4 regions of the Bacillus sp. ISL-46 genome follow, and region 3 is predicted to be linked to each of the others. Evidence: riboswitches for the same ligand, from Rfam matches in the RefSeq annotation. Region 3 holds a riboswitch; each other region holds the start of a gene.
The links. Region 3 has a riboswitch for cobalamin ahead of J7E67_RS05170 (ABC transporter substrate-binding protein). Riboswitches for the same ligand answer to the same signal wherever they lie in the genome.

Region 1 (3,173 bases), on a different contig from region 3:
GGTACCTGTTGGAGAGAAGGACGGCAAATTGATTGCTGGCTTCTATAGACCGAGGAGCCATGAAATTGTTGATACGAATGAGAGTGTCATTCAATTGCCTGAAATTAATGAAGCGGTTCAGACGGTAAAGGAAATATGCAGCGAGCTAGGGATTCGTGCGTATCACGAGGAATCTCATAAAGGTGTACTCAGACACATTATGGCTCGTTATGGTCAGCAGACGGGAGAGCTCATGGTAGTAATTATCACGAGGACGGCGGATCTTCCTCAGAAAAATCAGCTGGTTGAGCAAATTGTTGCGCGGCTCCCGAAGGTAAAGTCAATCGTCCATAATGTCAATTCGAAGCGCACAAACGTCATCATGGGGGAAAAAACGACAGTTTGGTGGGGGAATGAAGTCATCTATGACTATATCGGGGATGTGAAATTTGCCATTTCTGCACTGTCCTTTTACCAAGTAAACCCTGTTCAAACAAAGGTGTTATATGATAAGGCGCTTGAATATGCGGACCTTAGCGGTGAAGAAAGCGTCATTGATGCTTACTGTGGAATCGGAACGATTTCTCTATTTTTAGCACAAAAAGCAAGGAAAGTATTCGGCGTAGAAGTTGTTCCAGAGGCAATAGAGGATGCTAAGCGGAATGCAGCGTTAAATGAGATGACGAATACAGAGTTTGCTGCAGGGGAAGCGGAGGTTGTTATACCAAAGTGGTATAAGGAAGGTAATGTCGCCGATGTTTTGGTTGTTGACCCGCCGCGCAAAGGCTGTGACGAGGCCTTGCTGCAGACCATTATTGAGATGAAACCGAAAAAGGTCGTTTATGTATCGTGTAATCCAGCCACCCTAGCAAGAGATTTACGGATATTGGAGGACGGAGGATACAAAACGGTGGAAGTGCAGCCGGTCGATATGTTTCCGATGACCACGCATGTGGAAGCGGTCGCGAAGATTGTATTAAAAAACCTTTAAATCACACTGGATAAAGGGACTAAGATGAATAGTGGGTTAGATGCTGTCTGGGAGAAACCAGCCAATGGCATCTAGCCCTTTTATATAATTAACAAAATTATACAAACTTCGGGGATTGACAGATTTTTTATACATTAATGTGGATTTTAAATATCAAACAGGAATAAGCATATGGACTAGAAATATAACCGTAAAGATCATTGCCATGATTCGGTGGGACTTTTTTCGAAACCCTGATGCTTTTTTGTGGTAAGTACCCAGCAAACAAAGTGACCAAAAGAAATAAAAGGATGTATAACCCAGCAACATCTTGATATGACCATATAATCATGCTGAATACTTTTCAGAAAATTATGTACTTCATATTATTAATATGCTATAGTTAGTGAAAATTACATATCGTGTAAGAATTGGTGCCAAGCTAAGGCTTGGCTTAAAAGGGAAGAACGGTGTAATTCCGTCGCTGTCCCGCAACTGTAAATCGGAGTGAATCACAAATACCACTGTCAAATGATGGGAAGGTGTGAGGAGCAATGATGATAAGCCAGGAGACCTGCCAAATTCTAGTACACACCAGATACCTACGTGGAAATAGGTGGTGACAGTCATTTGTACGACAAACGAGTTATGAGCAGCGATGTTTATGCATATTTTTATAAGCATACCTTTAACTTGATTGTAAAGCCATTTCCATTTTGTGGAGATGGCTTTTTTGTTGTATAGGAGATTATCAAATCATTTATTTTGGATAACGTGAACTAGTTCTCTGAATCCAGCTCCAGCGCCTTTTGTTCTATTTGGGAATATGTAAATTTAAAACAGGAGGAATGTAAAATGAATTTAGTAAGTACTGCTATTGGTTACCCGTACATTGGTGATAATCGGGAGTGGAAACGTTGTGTAGAATCTTTTTGGAAGGGTGCGATATCAGAGGAGCAATTTATTTTCGAGATGAAAACGAATCGCTTGAATAATTTGAAGCGCCAGCAATCATTAGGCTTAGAGTTACTAACAGTTGGGGATTTTACCATTTATGACCGTATGCTTGACCATGCGGCAATGTTCGGATTGATCCCAAATCGTTATAAGTGGACAGGTAGTGAAGTCGATCTAACCACTTATTATGAAATGGCCCGTGGGGCAAGCCATGTTGTGGCTTGTGAGATGACAAAGTGGTTTAACACAAACTATCACTACATTGTACCTGAGTATGAAGGCAAGTCATTACAATTAACCAAAAACTACATTTTAGATTATTTTGAAGAGGCCAAAGAGGAATTAGGTCTTATTACAAAGCCTACAATAATCGGTCCTTTTACTTTTGTTAAATTAACGAAAGGATACGATGCCAAAACCAAAGCATTGTTTATTTTAAAACTCTTACCGTTATATGCTCAAGTATTCCAGCAACTTGTAGAGGCTGGGGCACAGTGGATTCAAGTGGAAGAACCAGCACTAACCCTTTCCCTAACAGCAGATGATGTAAAACTAGTGCAAGAAATTTACAAACAGTTAGCAGAAGAAGTACCGGCTGCACAAATCATGTTGCAAACCTATTTTGAAGGACTATCAGCGTATGAAGAGCTGTCTCAATTACCTGTTGCAGGGATTGGTCTTGATTTCATACATGGTGCCGAAGAGAATATGGCTTCACTTCGAAAACACGGGTTCCCACAAGACAAAGTATTAGGAATTGGTATCGTAAATGGACGTGATATTTGGCGGGCGAATTTGGCTGAAAAAGCAATGAATACAAAAGCTATTTTATCATTAAGCGGGGTAAAAGAAGCTTGGATTCAGTCTTCATGTAGTTTACAGCATGTACCTGTGACGACGAAGGCTGAAACGCGTCTAGATGCGACATTAACAAATGCTTTGTCATTTGCCGATGAGAAAATTGTTGAGTTAGCACATATCACATCCTATTTTCGTGACGAGAACTGGACTGGAAATAAGAGCGTATCACAAAGTATGATAGCGACTGAAGCATTAGAGCAGCATAAGGCGAGGAAAAATGCACGTGTGAAAGAGCTGGTATCACAAGTAAAGCCAGAGCATTTTACCCGTCCATTGACGTTTAACGAACGCCAGCCTTTGCAGAAAGAGGCATTACATTTACCGGATTACCCAACCACAACCATTGGCAGCTTCCCTCAGTCAGATCAAGTAAAACGGACACGTACAGCATGGCGTAAAAAGGAAA
Region 2 (3,173 bases), on a different contig from region 3:
GATTCAGATGCATTCAATGATTCCTATAAGTACGATGTGACATATGAAAATCAATACAAAGCAAAGGTAATCAGTTATCGTCTTAGAGAAAAGTATATTCTTGACCTTATTTATAAGGGGAAGGAATATTTATCGGAAATCTATAACCCCCAAGGAATATTAAGGGCTCCTATTAATGGGTGGGTGAATCCTTTGTCTGGTTTATACCCGATTGATTTTAACAGGGATAATAGATATGAACTCGAAGCGTATCAAAGGATAGCTGGCAGGTATAATGCGGACAGTCTGGGATATGTACAAACTGTATTGAAATGGAATGGTCAGGAGTTTGGTCCTGACAGACAGACAGTGGCCACCTTTGGTGGGGAGATGTAACAATTGGACCTTTTAATAAAAGAAATGAACAAAAACTTTTTCACCTAACATAAGAGGCCTAATGGAATAATTGTTAATCAAAAATTAGCTAGGGTGTCCTTAAAAATAGGGACACCCTTTTGTAATCAGAAAGGAATAAAAATTTTTAATTTTTAAACCATCGTTTTATCGAGCCTTTCAAATCCGATAGCTATGCCGATCCCCTAAAATAATATAAGGGAATTAAAAAAGCACTTGAAATATTCTATTTGTTAGACTAGTATAATTATTATCTCTTAAAATTACATATGAATTTGTTAACTATTAGTTAAGATGCCTTAGGGCTTAATAGGGAATCTGGTGAAAGGCCAGAACTGTCCCCGCAACTGTAAGTGTGGACGAAATAGACAAACCACTGGACCGTTTATTTATTGACGATTCGGGAAGGGTCTAAAGTAGGAAGAAACACAAGTCAGGAGACCTGTCTTAGCTTTTTAAGTTTCGATTTCTTCGGGGGTTGAGAAGATGGAACGTTTGGACAAAAAGGATTATTTATTAACTTTCTTTGTGCTGACGTTTTATCCGTTCAACTAATGTTGAACGGATTTTTTTCGTTTTGATGATTCTAAATCATTTTTAATTCTCATAGTTTAGCTTTAGAAGGAACAAGCCATTTTAACAATTGAATAGATTAGGATAGGTGCACGAATATGTGCTTAATTGGGAAGTACGGTTTAAATCCGTCACGGTACCCGCCACTGTATGGGGAGTTCATTGCAGATGTCACTGAAGGAATTCGGGAAGACGCAATGGAATGATGAACCTAAGTCAGGAGACCTGCCTTTACCTAATAACTTCCATCAACCTACGGGAACATAGGTAGAAGTGCTGATCATACACCGCTATTTTTTTGTGTGTATATATTCTGCACCCCTATGTCCATAGGGGTGCTTTTTTTACGTAAAAAACGAAAAGGAGAGTGTGACATGACTACTTGGAATTTACAAGGGACGAAACACCATGTTTTCATTTGCAACGGCAGCAGCTGTATGAGAAAGGGTGGGGAGGAAGCGACACAAGCGATTCGGAATGAAATCACCAATTTAAACTTAGATTCACTCGTACATACAACAAGAACGAGATGCAATGGGAGATGTAAGGACGCTCCCGTTGCTATCGTTTATCCAGACGGGACCTGGTATAAAAACGTGACGCCAGAAGTGGGAGCTACGATTGTAAGGCGTCATCTGGCGGAAGGTCATTGCCTTCAGGAGCATGCGATCTATGAATATTCCGAAGAAGGATTCATACAGCCAGAAGGGTCGGAATGCATCGAAGGAGTACAAAAAGCTGTTAAAGAAAAGATTTAACAGCGGATAGTATCTGGATTCTAGTTTGAAATTTTGGAAGGTGGCGTAATAGTGTGAAAGGCAAATTATTAGTTATTGGTTTTGGCCCCGGTGATGAAAAACATATCACCGGACGGGCAAAAGAAGCCATCGAAGAAAGTGATATCATCATCGGCTACAAAACCTACGTTGATTTAATCAAGGGATTAATAGCTGGAAAGCAAATCATCAGCACAGGAATGACAGAAGAAGTGAGCCGGGCCCAGGAGGCAGTGAAACAGGCCGAACTCGGTTACACGGTAGCCGTCATTTCAAGCGGTGATGCCGGTGTATATGGAATGGCAGGACTGGTTTACGAAGTGCTAATCGAAAAAGGCTGGAAAAAAGACTCAGGGGTAGAAGTGGAGGTGGTACCTGGCATTTCTGCCATCAACTCCTGTGCTTCTTTATTAGGCGCGCCGGTCATGCATGATGCCTGTACGATCAGCTTAAGTGACCATTTGACACCTTGGAGCATAATCGAGAAACGAATCGAAGCGGCCGCTCAAGCTGATTTTGTGATTGCTTTATATAATCCAAAAAGCGGGAGAAGAACACGGCAGATCATGGAAGCTCAAAAAATTCTACTAAAATATCGCTCGCCAGAAACCCCTGTAGGATTGGTAAAGAGTGCTTACCGTGATAGTCAAAAGATCGTCTTAACCAATTTACAAGAGATGCTCGAACATGAAATTGGCATGTTAACCACCGTTTTAATTGGCAACTCTTCCACATTTTTCTACGACGGCTTGATCATCACTCCGCGCGGTTATCAGCGGAAGTATACATTAAATCAGGCAATTCAGCCGTTGAAACCGCATCAGCGACTGCAAAAGGAAGCCGAACCATGGGCACTGGAGCAAATGGAAGATGTAACACCGGTAAACAAGGAACTAGTCACCCCAACCTCAGTGAAAGAGTCGCCAAGAGAGCTGGCCGAGGAAGCCTTGCAAATGATCCTTGGTGAGAACGATGGACCATCCCAAGGTTTATTGGTGAAGCAAGATTTTCAATCTATTTTTGAGGTAGCGGTCAGCCCTGGAGTCGCCAATAAAAAATTTACCGCGACTCAAATGGTCATTCTTTCCGAAATTGTCGGAGAAGAAGGTGTCATGGAATACACACAAGACCATTTTATGAAGCTGCAAATTTTAACCTCAAAGCCTGATGAGATTGTTGAAAAACTAGCGGCGGCCAACTTTTTGATTGCTCCTGTTGGTGACGTATTAACCGTAAAAGCCTGTGATTTTTGTGACGGAGAAAAGAAGGATTCCATCCCTTATGCCGATGAGCTGCAGGAAAGACTTGGCGGCATTGAACTCCCCAAAGAATTGAAACTAGGTGTGAATGGCTGCGGCATGGCCTGTTATGGAGCCGTAAAAGAGGATATTGGCATTGTCTACCGTAAGGGAGCGTTTGATTTATTTTTAG
Region 3 (3,173 bases):
CTTTATTTCTCTTGCTGAAAAAGCAACGCCTGAGGTTATAAATCTTATGGCCACTCACGGAAGAGGTCTAATCTGTGTTCCCATTGACGAGGCATTAGCTCAAAAGCTCGACTTACATCCAATGGTTTCCAAGAACACGGATCCAAATCGAACAGCTTTTACCGTAAGCATTGACCATAAATTTTCTACCACTGGCATTTCTGCATTTGAACGTTCAGCAACGGTGTTGAGTATGGTTGACCCGGAATCAAAAGCATCTGATTTTTTAAGACCAGGGCATATGTTTCCGCTAATTGCTAAAAAAGGCGGAGTCTTGAGCAGAACGGGGCATACAGAAGCAGCTGTAGACCTTGCAATTTTATGCGGTGCCAAGCCTGCTGGTGTCATTTGTGAAATCATGAATGACGATGGCACGATGGCACGTGTCCCCCAACTGCGTAAAATTGCTGATAAGCTAAACATTAAAATGATAACGATTAAAGATTTAGTAGAATACCGAAACAACAAGGAAAACTTAGTTAAGCGGGAAGTTTAAAACAAATTTAGGAGGCATACTCATGGGTAATATTTTTGAAGGAAATTTAGTTGGCTCAGGATTAAAAGTTGGAATCGTGGTTGGACGTTTTAATGAATTCATTACAAGTAAATTATTAGGCGGTGCACAGGATGCACTTAAAAGACATGGCGTCAGTGAGACAGACGTAGATATTGCCTGGGTACCAGGTGCATTTGAGATTTCATTAATTGCCCAAAAAATGGCTAATAGCAAAAAATATGATGCAGTTATCACGCTCGGCACAGTCATTCGCGGCTCTACTCCACATTTTGACTTTGTTTGTAATGAAGTGGCAAAAGGGGTTTCCGCAATTAATTTAAGTAGTGGCATTCCGGTCATTTTTGGAGTGTTAACCACGGATTCTATTGAACAAGCGATTGAGCGTGCCGGAACAAAAGCAGGTAATAAAGGTTGGGACGCAGCATCGGCAGCTATTGAAATGGCAAATTTATGCAGAACGATTGAACTATAAAATTATTGCAAAAAACATATACAAATCATTCCACCTTTTCTATAATGAATTTAACAAAAAATATTTTTAAAAATTAGGTGCTAAATCTTTACGAAAGATTTTCAGCTTAAAAGGGAAGTTTGGTATAAGCCAACGCGGTCCCGCCACTGTAAATGAGAGCAACCTATATGGTGCCACTGTCGAATTCGATGGGAAGGCATAGGAAGCGATGATCATGAGCCAGGAAACCTGCCTAATTCTTGTGCGCCAATAAACCTACGAGGATAGGAAGGTGTTGAAGGCTAGACTCCTTTTACTTTTCACTAGTAATTGAATCTAATCATACCAACATCTCCATTAACAGTGTGGAGATGTTTTTTTGTTGTTATCCAAGCAATTGTGTTTAGCACAAGAGGAATTATTTTTTGTTACATAAGGTAATTACACAGAAAGCAGGGAGAAAAATGAAAAAATTGTATTCATTGCTGTTAGTAGTATTATTGACAGTAGGAGTTTTAGCAGGATGTGCTGAAAAGAAAGACGAAGTTAACGAAGAAAATAAAACTAGTGTAGAAAAGAAAACAGCGGAAATAACCTATCCAGTTACACTTACTGATGCTGCCAAAACTAAAGTTATCATCGAAAAGAAACCTGAAAAGATCGTTTCACTAATTCCAAGTAATACAGAAATTGCATTTGCATTAGGACTTGACAAAGAAGTGGTGGGAGTGTCTGATTTCGATAATTATCCGGAAGCAGCGACGAAAAAAGAAAAAATCGGCGGACAGGAAATAAACTTAGAAAAAATCATTTCCTTAAAACCAGATTTAGTGCTAGCACATGCATCGTCCGCTCATAATTCTGAAGCAGGGCTTCAGCAGCTTAAAGATGCTGGAATTACCGTTTTGGTTGTTAATGATGCGCAAAATTTTGACCAAGTTTATGATTCCATTGATATGATTGGGAAAGCTACCGGTGAAACAGCGAAAGCCGATGAGATGATTAAAGGGATGAAGGATAAATTGGCCGAAATTAAAGCAAAGGCTGGGGAAATAAAAGAAAAGAAAAAGGTATTAGTTGAAGTTTCACCCGCTCCAGAAATTTATACACCTGGCAAGAATACCTTTATGGATCAAATGCTAAATATAATTAATGCGGAAAACATCGCAAATGATCAAGAAGGCTGGATTAAAATTGATCAAGAGGCGATGATTAAACGCAATCCAGATGTAATCCTGACTACCTATGGATACTATGTCAAAAATCCGGCGGAACAAGTTTTAACTAGAAAGGGCTGGGAAACGGTCAACGCTGTAAAAAATAAGCATGTAGTCGATGTGGATTCTGATCGCGTGACTCGCTCAGGCCCTCGGATCGTTGAAGGAGTAGAAGATCTTGCAAAGGCTGTCTATCCTGAGATTTTTAAATAATAAATATTTAGCCTATATAATAGCTGGAATGTTCCTTGTTCTAGCTTTTTTATTAGGGATTTCAATTGGAACAGTTTCGGTTCCAATCTTAACAATTATTAAGATTATCAGTGCTAAATTATTTGGGGTTATTTCATTGGAGACAATTGACCCTATGTATTCAAGTATTGTCCTTAACATTCGCTTACCTAGAGTGATTTTATCTGGTCTTGTCGGGGCTTCTCTTGCTATTGCAGGGGCAGTCTTCCAAGGTCTGCTAAGAAATCCGTTAGCAGATCCTTATACATTGGGTGTATCCTCCGGGGCGTCAGTTGGAGCGGTGTTGACACTGTTTTTCCATCTATCTATTCCTTTTATTGGTTCCTTCACATTACCATTGCTAAGTATTTTATTTTCCTTTTTAACCATCTTTTTAGTCCTTACTTTCGCCAGTAAAATAGAGCGTTCGATGAGAGTGGAAACGATTATTTTAACAGGGATAATTTTTAGCTCCTTCTTAGGGGCAATTATTTCGCTGATGATTGCGCTTACTGGAGATGAGTTGAGGCAAATTATTGGCTGGCTATTAGGAAGTGTATCGATGAGAGGCTGGGAGTACATAAAGATCATTTTGCCATTTTTTATCATTGGCTCAGGCCTGCTGATTTTTAATGCAAAGGAACTAAACGCCATGTCGTTTGGTGAAGAGCGGGCACAGCATTTAGGGGTCAATGTTCAAAAAAGAAAGCTAATTATT
Region 4 (3,173 bases), on a different contig from region 3:
TCATCACGATAGAACATGTATGGTGTTCCTGTTTCTAATTGAGCAACCATGATTCGTGTCATAATATCCATGGCACGGTAGGTTTTACGAGGAAGAAGCGGGTTACCTGCGGCCTCTTCATATTTCTCGGTAAATAATTTAACATCCGTTTCATCATAAAAATCCTCAAGTCCGAGAAGGTTCCCTTTTTCATCCTTCCAGCCCATAAATTGTTTTACTTGATGGGGACAAAATGTATGCCACTGCCCAATACTTCTTCCATCCTCATCTTTCTCTTCTAATTTTTTCATAAATAGGTCTGGTATCGTGACACCCGTGAAAATGTCATGGGCCTTACGGCGTTCATCCCCATTATTGGTTTTCAAATCGAGAAAACCGTTCATGATATCTTTATGAAATAAATCTAGGTAAACCGCAATGGCACCTTGCCGTTGACCTAACTGATCAACACTGACAGCTGTATTATTTAACAATTTAATCCATGGCACAATTCCGGAAGAGTTTCCTTTGAATTTCTTAATATCGGAACCAAGGGCACGAACTTTACCATAATAAATCCCTATACCACCGCCATCCTTGCTTAGCCGAGCAATATCCCAATTATTTAAATAGATGCTATCAAGGGAATCATCTACTGTATCAATAAAGCAGGAGGAAAGCTGACCAAAGCTTTTGCCTGCATTCGCTAAAGTGGGGGTAGCAACCGTCATATATAAATTACTAAGTGCCCAATACGCTTCCTTTACAAGTTGGAAGCGGATGGACTTCTTTTCATCCTTCATAATCGTCATGGCAATAATCATGAACCTCTCCTGCGGGAGTTCATATACATTTCTATTATGATCTTGAGCCAGATAGCGATCCGCCAGTAAAAATAACCCTATGTAATTAAATAATAAATCTTTATCTGGATTTATCTCTTTTGCTAGTTGCTCGATTTCATCTTTGCTATATAAGCTAAGTAAATTATGAGAATATATCCCGGTATCAGTCAATTCTTTTATTAATCTATAAAAATCTCCATATTTTAAAGAACGATTATAGCCTCGATTTTTTGCTGACTTTCTATATAATTCATTCAGATACAAACGGGCAGCGACAAATGTCCAATTTGGTTGGTCTATTGCAATTTGATTCACAGCATATAATAAGGCTTGGTGATTAGCTTCCCCCTCTGTTTCATCCAGTTTACTAATTTGCTCTTTAAGCTCCGTAGTATCTATCTGATATTTTTCTGAAACTTGATTAATAGATTCTAATACGTAATTAAGTTCTGCTTGAATCTCCTTAGTTATCATTACATTTCCCCCTATAATAAAAAAAATCCGCTCAACGGTAATTGAGCGGATGAAACGATACACTACAAAAGGAATAAAAAAATCCAATGCCTCCTGTCGCCACCGTTCATCTTCTCAATCCCCGAAGAAGTTGAAACATCTTAAGAAAGACAGGTCTCCTGACTCATGCTTCTTCCTACTTTGAACCCTTCCCATATAAGTACCTAATAGATTAGACATTTCTTATACAGTGGTTTGCTCATTTCGTCAGCATTTACAGTTGCGGGGGCAGTTCTGGATTTACACCAGATTCCCTATTAAGCCACAATGGCATCGTCTCTTAAGGTTAACACAATATATAGTTTGATTATTATTTATTGAAACAATATATAGTGAATCGATTAATTTAAATAATAGTATAGTCACCAAAATAATTCAAGTCTATTATTAAATAAAAATGAAACCTATCTGGCCTGACACCTTTTTTTAAAACACCAAGGATGTCACTGAACCCTTTGTATTCTATTTTGAATGCCATAAGTGAACGGTTTTGGCTGGGCTTTACTGAAGTTAACTAATGCATCAAGGTCAACGGGTCCGACTTCTTTGTTTTTAGCTTGAGTAAATACAGTAAATCCATCTCCGCCTCCAGAAAGAAAAATATTCGCTGTCACAGAATAGGATTTATTAGGATCCATTTCCGTGCCATCTGGAAGCTTGGTGCTCACTACCCTTTGCCCTGCTGGTTTATTTGGATTCCAAGTATAGCTTAAGCCAGAAATCTGCAGCATGTTCGTTTTTGTTGCCCCCCACTGCTGGTTAAGCAATTCTCGGATTTGCTGTCCCGTCATCGACATTTTGACAAGGTCATTATTAAAGGGCTGTACCGTGTAAATTTCTCCCCAGGTGATATCGCCAGGATCAATATCGGCTCGAATGCCGCCAGGATTCATAAAGGCTAATTCGGTATTCAACGCTTTCCTTTGTGCATCCGCAATGAAATCGCCAAGCACTGACTCACCATTTTCATTTTGCTTGGCCGTCAGACTTTCAGATGAAGAGCCAACAACTTGATTAACTATCGGTTCTATTTTTGCTTCATATCCTTCTATCATTTTCTTTATTTCGGGATCGGGCTCGATTCCTTCTTGAAAGGTAGTTACAATCTCAGCTCTTTTTGAGACAATATCCTTTGTTTTAGGATCTATCTCAAGATCAACATCAGAGAAAGCAGTTCCATAGGAATAGGATTGAACAACTAGTTTATTGTCAATCGTTGCGTTCATATAGGCATGGTTATGGCCGCCGAAGATGATATCCACTTCATCGTCGACCTGGTTTGCGATATCGACAAGCTGCCCTGCTGGATTTTCTCCGTTTGTACCTGAAGTGCCTGGGTTATGGGCTAAAACGACAATCGACTTTACCCCTTGTTTTTTCAACTCCGCTACATTCTGATTAATTGCTTCTACTTCATCCGTGAATTTTAATCCTGCCACACCGCTAGGGACAACAAGCGTTGGAGTCTCAGTAGTTACCACACCGATAAAACCAATGGGCATCCCATTTACTTTGATCACTTGATAAGGAGGCAGAATCGTTTTTCCTGTTTTCTCATTGACTACATTGGCAACAATCCATGGGAAGTTTGAACCTGCAAAATTGCCAGTTTTCGGATGTGTTCCCCCTTTTATGAGGCGCATCAGTTCCGTTAAACCTTCATCAAATTCATGATTACCAACAGTACCGATGTCAAAACTCAGTTTGTTCAAGATCTCGATTGTTGGTTCATCCTGTAAAAGGGCCGAAATTGGAGGGCTGGCCCCAACCATGTCTCCATCTTCAACCAATAGCGTATTTTTATTTTCTGCTTCACGCTGTTTTAAATAGGCTGCT

Region 1: linked by a shared signal. The riboswitch ahead of metE (5-methyltetrahydropteroyltriglutamate--homocysteine S-methyltransferase) and the one ahead of J7E67_RS05170 (ABC transporter substrate-binding protein) in region 3 are both predicted to bind cobalamin.
Region 2: linked by a shared signal. The riboswitch ahead of J7E67_RS03355 ((2Fe-2S) ferredoxin domain-containing protein) and the one ahead of J7E67_RS05170 (ABC transporter substrate-binding protein) in region 3 are both predicted to bind cobalamin.
Region 4: linked by a shared signal. The riboswitch ahead of J7E67_RS30255 (ribonucleoside-diphosphate reductase subunit alpha) and the one ahead of J7E67_RS05170 (ABC transporter substrate-binding protein) in region 3 are both predicted to bind cobalamin.

What each region holds. Positions count from the first base shown of each region.
Region 1 is NZ_JAGGQR010000046.1:13,905-17,077, forward strand. Features, by position in the region: gene rlmD (23S rRNA (uracil(1939)-C(5))-methyltransferase RlmD) at 1-970, shown strand, start outside; cobalamin riboswitch at 1,365-1,545, shown strand; gene metE (5-methyltetrahydropteroyltriglutamate--homocysteine S-methyltransferase) at 1,805-3,173, shown strand, end outside.
Region 2 is NZ_JAGGQR010000009.1:10,172-13,344, forward strand. Features, by position in the region: gene J7E67_RS03350 (VCBS repeat-containing protein) at 1-375, shown strand, start outside; cobalamin riboswitch at 669-857, shown strand; cobalamin riboswitch at 1,036-1,213, shown strand; gene J7E67_RS03355 ((2Fe-2S) ferredoxin domain-containing protein) at 1,341-1,724, shown strand; gene cobJ (precorrin-3B C(17)-methyltransferase) at 1,778-3,173, shown strand, end outside.
Region 3 is NZ_JAGGQR010000010.1:181,562-184,734, reverse strand. Features, by position in the region: partial or broken gene ribB (3,4-dihydroxy-2-butanone-4-phosphate synthase) at 1-532, shown strand, start outside; gene ribH (6,7-dimethyl-8-ribityllumazine synthase) at 558-1,028, shown strand; cobalamin riboswitch at 1,087-1,278, shown strand; gene J7E67_RS05170 (ABC transporter substrate-binding protein) at 1,472-2,437, shown strand; gene J7E67_RS05165 (FecCD family ABC transporter permease) at 2,403-3,173, shown strand, end outside.
Region 4 is NZ_JAGGQR010000105.1:3,292-6,464, forward strand. Features, by position in the region: gene J7E67_RS30255 (ribonucleoside-diphosphate reductase subunit alpha) at 1-1,298, opposite strand, end outside; cobalamin riboswitch at 1,430-1,631, opposite strand; gene J7E67_RS30260 (bifunctional metallophosphatase/5'-nucleotidase) at 1,781-3,173, opposite strand, start outside.